2 linked regions of the Niabella beijingensis genome follow. Each later gene encodes a partner of the first gene's protein in a complex. Links are inferred from orthologs where the notes say so. Each region holds a gene or a part of one and is shown on either strand. Other genes may lie near its edges.

The links. Proteins that work in one complex are often made in the same cells at the same time.
Region 2: the proteins of accC (region 1) and accD are in contact, whole or in part, in a solved structure (PDB 8UXZ), measured with the Escherichia coli proteins. The link is inferred for Niabella beijingensis from one-to-one orthologs.

What each region holds. Positions count from the first base shown.
Region 1 is NZ_JAIQDI010000001.1:1,354,621-1,358,336, forward strand. What follows is about bases 79-2,901. They hold accC (acetyl-CoA carboxylase biotin carboxylase subunit), read left to right. Parts: upstream 79-731; coding sequence 732-2,072; downstream 2,073-2,901. Other genes in these bases: accB (acetyl-CoA carboxylase biotin carboxyl carrier protein), read left to right, coding at 150-626; K7B07_RS05675 (lytic transglycosylase domain-containing protein), read right to left, coding at 2,121-2,901. Also shown: more of K7B07_RS05675, read right to left, coding at 2,902-3,209; K7B07_RS05680 (hypothetical protein), read right to left, coding at 3,295-3,716. UniProt on the Escherichia coli protein: This protein is a component of the acetyl coenzyme A carboxylase complex; first, biotin carboxylase catalyzes the carboxylation of the carrier protein and then the transcarboxylase transfers the carboxyl group to form malonyl-CoA.
Region 2 is NZ_JAIQDI010000002.1:1,420,741-1,423,504, forward strand. It holds accD (acetyl-CoA carboxylase, carboxyltransferase subunit beta), read right to left. Parts: upstream 1,955-2,764; coding sequence 1,046-1,954; downstream 1-1,045. Other genes in the region: smpB (SsrA-binding protein SmpB), read right to left, coding at 477-920; K7B07_RS21970 (hypothetical protein), read right to left, coding at 2,063-2,572; K7B07_RS21975 (SRPBCC family protein), read right to left, coding at 2,608-2,764.

The sequences.
Region 1 (3,716 bases):
ATTTTAAGCCATTTTTCGTATAAATTGTGGTGTTTTGCTGAATATTACACAGAAATGCTATTGAAATGTTTACCTTAGCTTTTCTCATTTATGAATTTTCTATTAACTAAAGAAAATCGGACCCCAAACTATTTAAATCTTGAAGAAATATGGACTTTAAGCAAATCCAGGAGTTAATCAAAATGGTTAACAAATCCAATATTGGCGAATTGAGTATTGAACAAAAAGATTTCAAAATCACCATCCGTCAGAAAGAAGAGCAGATCACCCAGGTGGTTGCCGCCGCCCCCGTGCTTGCCCAGCCCCAGGTGCCTGCAGTATTGCCTGCACAAGCAGCGCCAGCGGCTCCCGCAGCTGCTTCCAAGACGGCTGAACTGCCCTCGAATACGATCACCGTTAAAAGTCCTATGATCGGTACTTTTTACAGAAGACCGGCACCCGATAAATCCAACTTTGTTGAAGAAGGCGATATCCTTACCCCCGGGAAAGTGATCTGTGTTATTGAGGCCATGAAACTCTTCAACGAAATTGAAAGCGAAGTAAGTGGTAAAATAATAAAAGTACTGGTAGACGATGCCTCTCCGGTTGAATTTGACCAGCCGTTGTTCCTTGTAGAACCCGCTTAATTTACCCGTCATCCAATTCGGGGCATTGAAAACGGCGTTGCCGTATCCTGCCAGCCGGATTGGTTTATTTTTCTTTATCAATCATCCAATTATCAACGACGTTCGATGTTTAAAAAAATATTAATTGCGAACAGAGGTGAGATCGCCCTTCGTGTTATCCGGACCTGCAGGGAAATGGGCATCCAGACGGTGGCCGTTTATTCCACCGCAGACAGCGAAAGCCTCCATGTTAAATTCGCAGACGAAGCGGTTTGTATCGGAAGACCGGCCAGCGTAGACTCCTATTTAAATGTACCCAATATTATGGCTGCGGTGGAGATCACCAATGCAGATGCTGTACATCCGGGATATGGCTTTCTCGCTGAAAATGCCAAGTTCGCCAATATCTGTAATGAGAATGGGATCAAATTTATAGGACCCACCGCCGAAATGATCAACAAAATGGGCGACAAGGTTACTGCAAAAGAAACCATGATCAAGGCCGGCGTACCCGTAGTTCCGGGGGGTGAAGGACTGCTGCAAAGTCTGGACCAGGCGAAGGTTGTGGCGAAAGAGATCGGCTACCCGGTGATCCTGAAAGCAACAGCCGGTGGTGGTGGTAAAGGCATGCGCATTGTATGGGAAGACGCAGAAATGGAACGGGCCTATGATACCGCAAAAGCGGAAGCGGCTGCTTCTTTTAAAAACGATGGGATCTACATGGAGAAATTCGTGGAAGAACCCCGCCACATCGAGATCCAGGTGGCCGGCGACCAGTATGGCACCATTTGCCATCTCAGTGAGCGTGATTGCTCTATTCAGCGCCGCCATCAGAAGCTGGTGGAAGAGTCCCCCTCCCCGTTTATGACCGATGAACTGCGGCATGCCATGGGTGAGGCTGCAAAAAAAGCTGCGGGTGCCATCGGCTATGAAAGCGTGGGTACCATCGAATTCCTGGTGGATAAACACCGGAATTTTTATTTCATGGAAATGAATACCCGTATCCAGGTAGAGCATTGTGTAACAGAAGAGGTGATCAATTTTGACCTGATCAAGGAACAGATAAAGATTGCAATGGGTGAAAAAGTATCCGGAGCCGACTATATCCCCCAGATGCATGCGATCGAATGCCGCATCAATGCGGAAGATCCCTATAATGACTTCCGCCCCTCTCCCGGAAAGATCACCAACCTGCATGTTCCCGGCGGACATGGGGTACGGGTAGACAGTCATGTGTACGCAGGGTACACCATCCCTCCTTATTATGATTCCATGATCGGGAAATTGATCACCGTGGCCCGTACGCGTAACGAAGCCATCGATACCATGTACCGTGCACTGAGTGAATATGTGATCGAGGGGATCAAGACCACCATTCCCTTCCACCTGCAATTAATGCAGAACGAAGATTTCCGGAGCGGTAATTTCAATACCAAATTCATGGAAAGCTTTGTAATGAAAAAATAACTGAATTATTCAGCAATAAGGACCGCAGCATTTTTTGTTGCGGTTTTTTTATTTCCCATATACAAGGTTCTTCAGCAAAACGTCGATCCGCTTTTGAGCAAGCAGGTCCGTCAGTAATATCCCCTTCTCTTTATTGGTATCCAGCAGTGTCACATCATGATCATAGCCCAGTTTAAAATATACACGGTCATCGATGATCCAGCCCTGCACGCCAAACTTATAACCCTTGTAAGAAAGCCCTTTCCGTGCTGTCTGCAGATCCTCATCCAGTTCCACTTCCACAATATCCCCGTCCTGGAAATTCTTTATCTTCCCCTGCACATGCGCCATTACATATTCCTCCCGGACTACGGTTTCTTTCTTATCAGCGTTTTTTGCCACTTCCTTTTCGATCTCCTGTAATACATCCGGGTCGTTGACCACTTTCAGATCCTTTTGGGAAGGCTGTGTCCGCGGGCCGGATTTTGGATTAAAAATATTATAGCCAAATTTGGAATTGTAAAGCTCCGGGTATTCGAACAACTCTTTTACAGCAATGATCTTATATACATACAAAGCCGTCTCGGGATTTAGCCGCATTGTAAAATAGTTGTACCCCTGTGCTTTTACTGCTTTTACAATATTACCGATACCAAAGTTATAGGCGGCAATGGTAAGCGGCCAGTTGGTCCTTCCCACAAACCTGATCAGCATATTGTAATTGTCCTTTATAAGCGTGCAGGCCAGCCGGGTGGCTTTGTCAAAGTTCTGCCGCTCATCCCGGGTCTCATCAATTACAAGGCCATAACTGCGCGCAGTAGCCGGCATGATCTGCCAGATGCCCTTTGCTCCCACCGCGGATTCCTCTTCCGTAAGAAAGCCGCTTTCCACAATAGGCAGGTATTTTAGATCCCGGTGAAGACCATAGGCTGCCAGATACCGCTCTACGAGCGGGAAATAAGCAAAGGCCCGCTTCCGCAGCGCAGGAAAATTGACCACGTTCACCTGCTTCTTAATGGTATTGACCAGCTTATCCTGTATGAACTGCTGATCCATCGGCACCTGTTCCCCGCAAAAAGTAACAATGTGCTGTGCCGCTGCGGAGACCGGGATAAAAAATACCAGCGCTGTTATTATATGTTTTTTATAAGTTTTCAATACGATGCTGTTTAAAGCGTACTGTATTTAAAGGGGTGCCGCTCTGTGATCCGGCAAATGAGTACAGACATTCCCGTACCCGAACTTATTTGCCGGTGTGTTTCTTTGTTTTCTTTTTCCCCTGCACCTCCGGTCCGTTGTTTTGGTTCGAAGGTTCTTTTTTTACTGATATTTGTACCTTCGCCAGTTCCTTATTGTAATCGCTGCCCGGTATAACGATACTGGCGGAGCCTTTTTCCTTCCGGCGTTCATCGATAAACAATACCAGGCTTTCATTATTAACCATATTGGGAGAGCGCGTTACAAACACCACATACTGTGTTGTTTTCGGCCGCACCAGCGGGAAAAAACTGATATAGGTAAGATAACTCCCTTTTACCATCATCTTTGCCTGCTCGGCCGCATCATACCAGTAGATATAGGTCCGGCCCATTAAAAAATCTTCGTCCGTTTTATTCTCGATCTTCAGTTTATAGTATGTATGCACATCCTTAAATACGATGTTCT
Region 2 (2,764 bases), on another replicon or contig:
GGTCTACTTTTGGTCTACTTTTTAAAATTGTTAAGCTGTTTTAAAGGTAGTAAAGATTCTCAGTGGATTTTGTTATGAGACTTTGAAAGTCAGCCCCTTAAAAGTAAAGTAGGGTAAAAAGCAAAAAGGATCATCATTGCTGATAATCCTTTTTTGCGGACCGGACGGGACTCGAACCCGCGACCTCCGCCGTGACAGGGCGGCATTCTAACCAACTGAACTACCGATCCTTATACCAATTTTCTGTTGGGAGTGCAAATATAGTAGTAGATTTTTTGCTGTCAAAATTTTTTCGTGCTTTTTTTATCTGAAACTAAAAAAAATAGTGGTTCCCGGTCTCATCTAACAACTTCTGACTCAGGTATTGAAAAGGTTAAACTGCTATTTTCAAATAGCGGCCAAAAGGTGATCAGCCCCGGGGACAGATCACGAGTATTGTTCATGAATACCGGCATCTTCAGCATCGCCACAGCGGATCAGATGTATTTTTTCAGATCGCGCTCCACATCGCGTTTTTTGATGCTTTCCCGTTTGTCGTATAATTTTTTTCCTTTTGCAAGACCTATTTCGATCTTGATCAGCTGGTTTTCGTTCCGGTAGATCCTCAGTGGGATCAGGGTATATCCTTTTTCTTTCAGTTTGGATTGTATCTTCTGGATCTCTTTTTTTTGAAGCAGCAGCTTCCGGTCGCGGTCGGGATCATGGTTATTGACCGTACCGTGGGAATAAGGGGAAATGTGCAGGCTCTTCAGCCAGATCTCTCCCTGATGTATGATACAATAGCTGTCGTTAAAACTGGCTTTGCCCTCCCGCAGCGATTTTACCTCGGTTCCAAGCAGCGCTATACCTGCCTGATAGGTAGCATCAATAAAATACTCGTAATAGGCAGAGCGGTTCTTTATGGAGAGTTGATTGGCCAACGGGTCGATCTGTTTAAATAATTAAAATAAAAATGGTTGGGCATTTTTTGTTTGCCCGGCCATGCACCGGTGCACAAGTGTGCGACGCAACGAGGCTGCCAGCTGCACTAAAGCCCGGCCAGCAATTAATTCCGGAAATGGCGGAGAACGGTTGCCAGCTTATGTTTGAGGTCTCTGCGGTGTACAATAAAATCCAGGAACCCATGCTCAAGTAGGAACTCACTTCGCTGAAAACCTTCCGGCAGATCCTTTTTAATGGTCTCCTTGATCACACGGGGACCTGCAAAACCGATGAGAGCGCCCGGCTCGGCGATGTTCAGGTCTCCCAGCATTCCGAAGGAGGCGGTGATGCCACCAAAAGAAGGATCTGTTAAGAAAGAAATATAGGGGAGCTGCGCATCCGTGAGCTGCGATAGCTTGCCACTTGTTTTTGCCAGCTGCATCAGCGAAAAGGCACTTTCCATCATCCGTGCGCCACCGCTTTTACAGATGCACATAAAGGGGAAACGATGCCGGATGCAATGATCCACGGCACGTGCAAATTTTTCACCGGCCACACTTCCGAGCGAGCCACCAATGAACGCAAAGTCCATGGCCGCAACTACCAGGTCTTCTCCCTCTACTTTGCCTACGGCTACCCGCATGGAATCATCCATATCGGTATTGCTCCAAAAATCTTCCAGCCTTTTTTTATAAGGCTTCAGGTCCGTAAAGCCCAGGAAATCCCTGCCGCGGATATTGTCGAACAATTCTGTGTATTCCTGGTTGTCGAACAGGATATCGTAATACTGAAGGCTGCTGATCCGGTGGTGATAGCCACATTTCGGACACACATACAGCTGTTCTTTCAGTTCGGTCTGCGTGGAAATATAATTGCACTCCGGGCACTTTGTCCATAACCCTTCCTGGGTTTCCCGTTTCTCTGATGTCTTGGTAAGAATACCTTTTTTGATTCTTTTGAACCAGCCTGCTTTATCTTTATCCTGACCAGCCCCACTCAGGTCGGCATCAAAATCTTCAATTTCTTTGGACATATTCGGTTTCCTTGTTTATTGTTTTGAAGAACAAATATAAGCATTGTTCATTTTTCCGCAATCCGGGCGGCCCCGGAACCGGGAATGCAGCGGCGAGACGGGTATCGCTCAGACCGTTATCCCGGCTTTTTTTGCCAGCCAGCTGTTTTTGACCGGGATGATCCAGTCATTCTCCAGAGCCGCCTTATTGAGCACCAGGTTATTAAAATAGAGTGTATCGGGTGTAAGGATATCATGCTGCAGGGCATAAGATACCTGCGATAACGGAACCATTTCTATTTTGTCGTTTTTTACAAATGCCAGTCTCTGCCGGTCGAAAAAATCGACTTTAAATGTCTCTCCCAGTTTTTTGATGAACCGTACCGAGCTATCGGTGCTGCACCCGCTTACCTTTACCTGACTTTCATCGGCAATAAGTACCACGAACTGACCGAAAAATAAATGGCCTTCGGCTTTTACTTCGTCGCTGTGACTGACCCAGGCAGTAACAAATTCCCGGATCTGGTCTTCGGCTTCAAATGCTTCCGCAAGGCTGAGCAGCCTGCTGGATTGATAGACCCAGACCCTTGAATGAGGGGAGAAACCGGGGTTGATCAAATGTTTATATGCTAAATTCATTGTATACTTTTAATTATAACGGGCCAAAGGGCCTGTTAGTTTGATTCTGCCAGCTTTTTCAGGGATTGCAGCACCGGGTTCTCTTCCCCCTGGGGCGCCTCCTGAACGGCGCCCGGGCGGTCATCGACCTGCCGGATCTCAAGGTCCGTTTTTCCGTCAGCCGCCGTTAAGCGGTATTCCATAATGAAATAA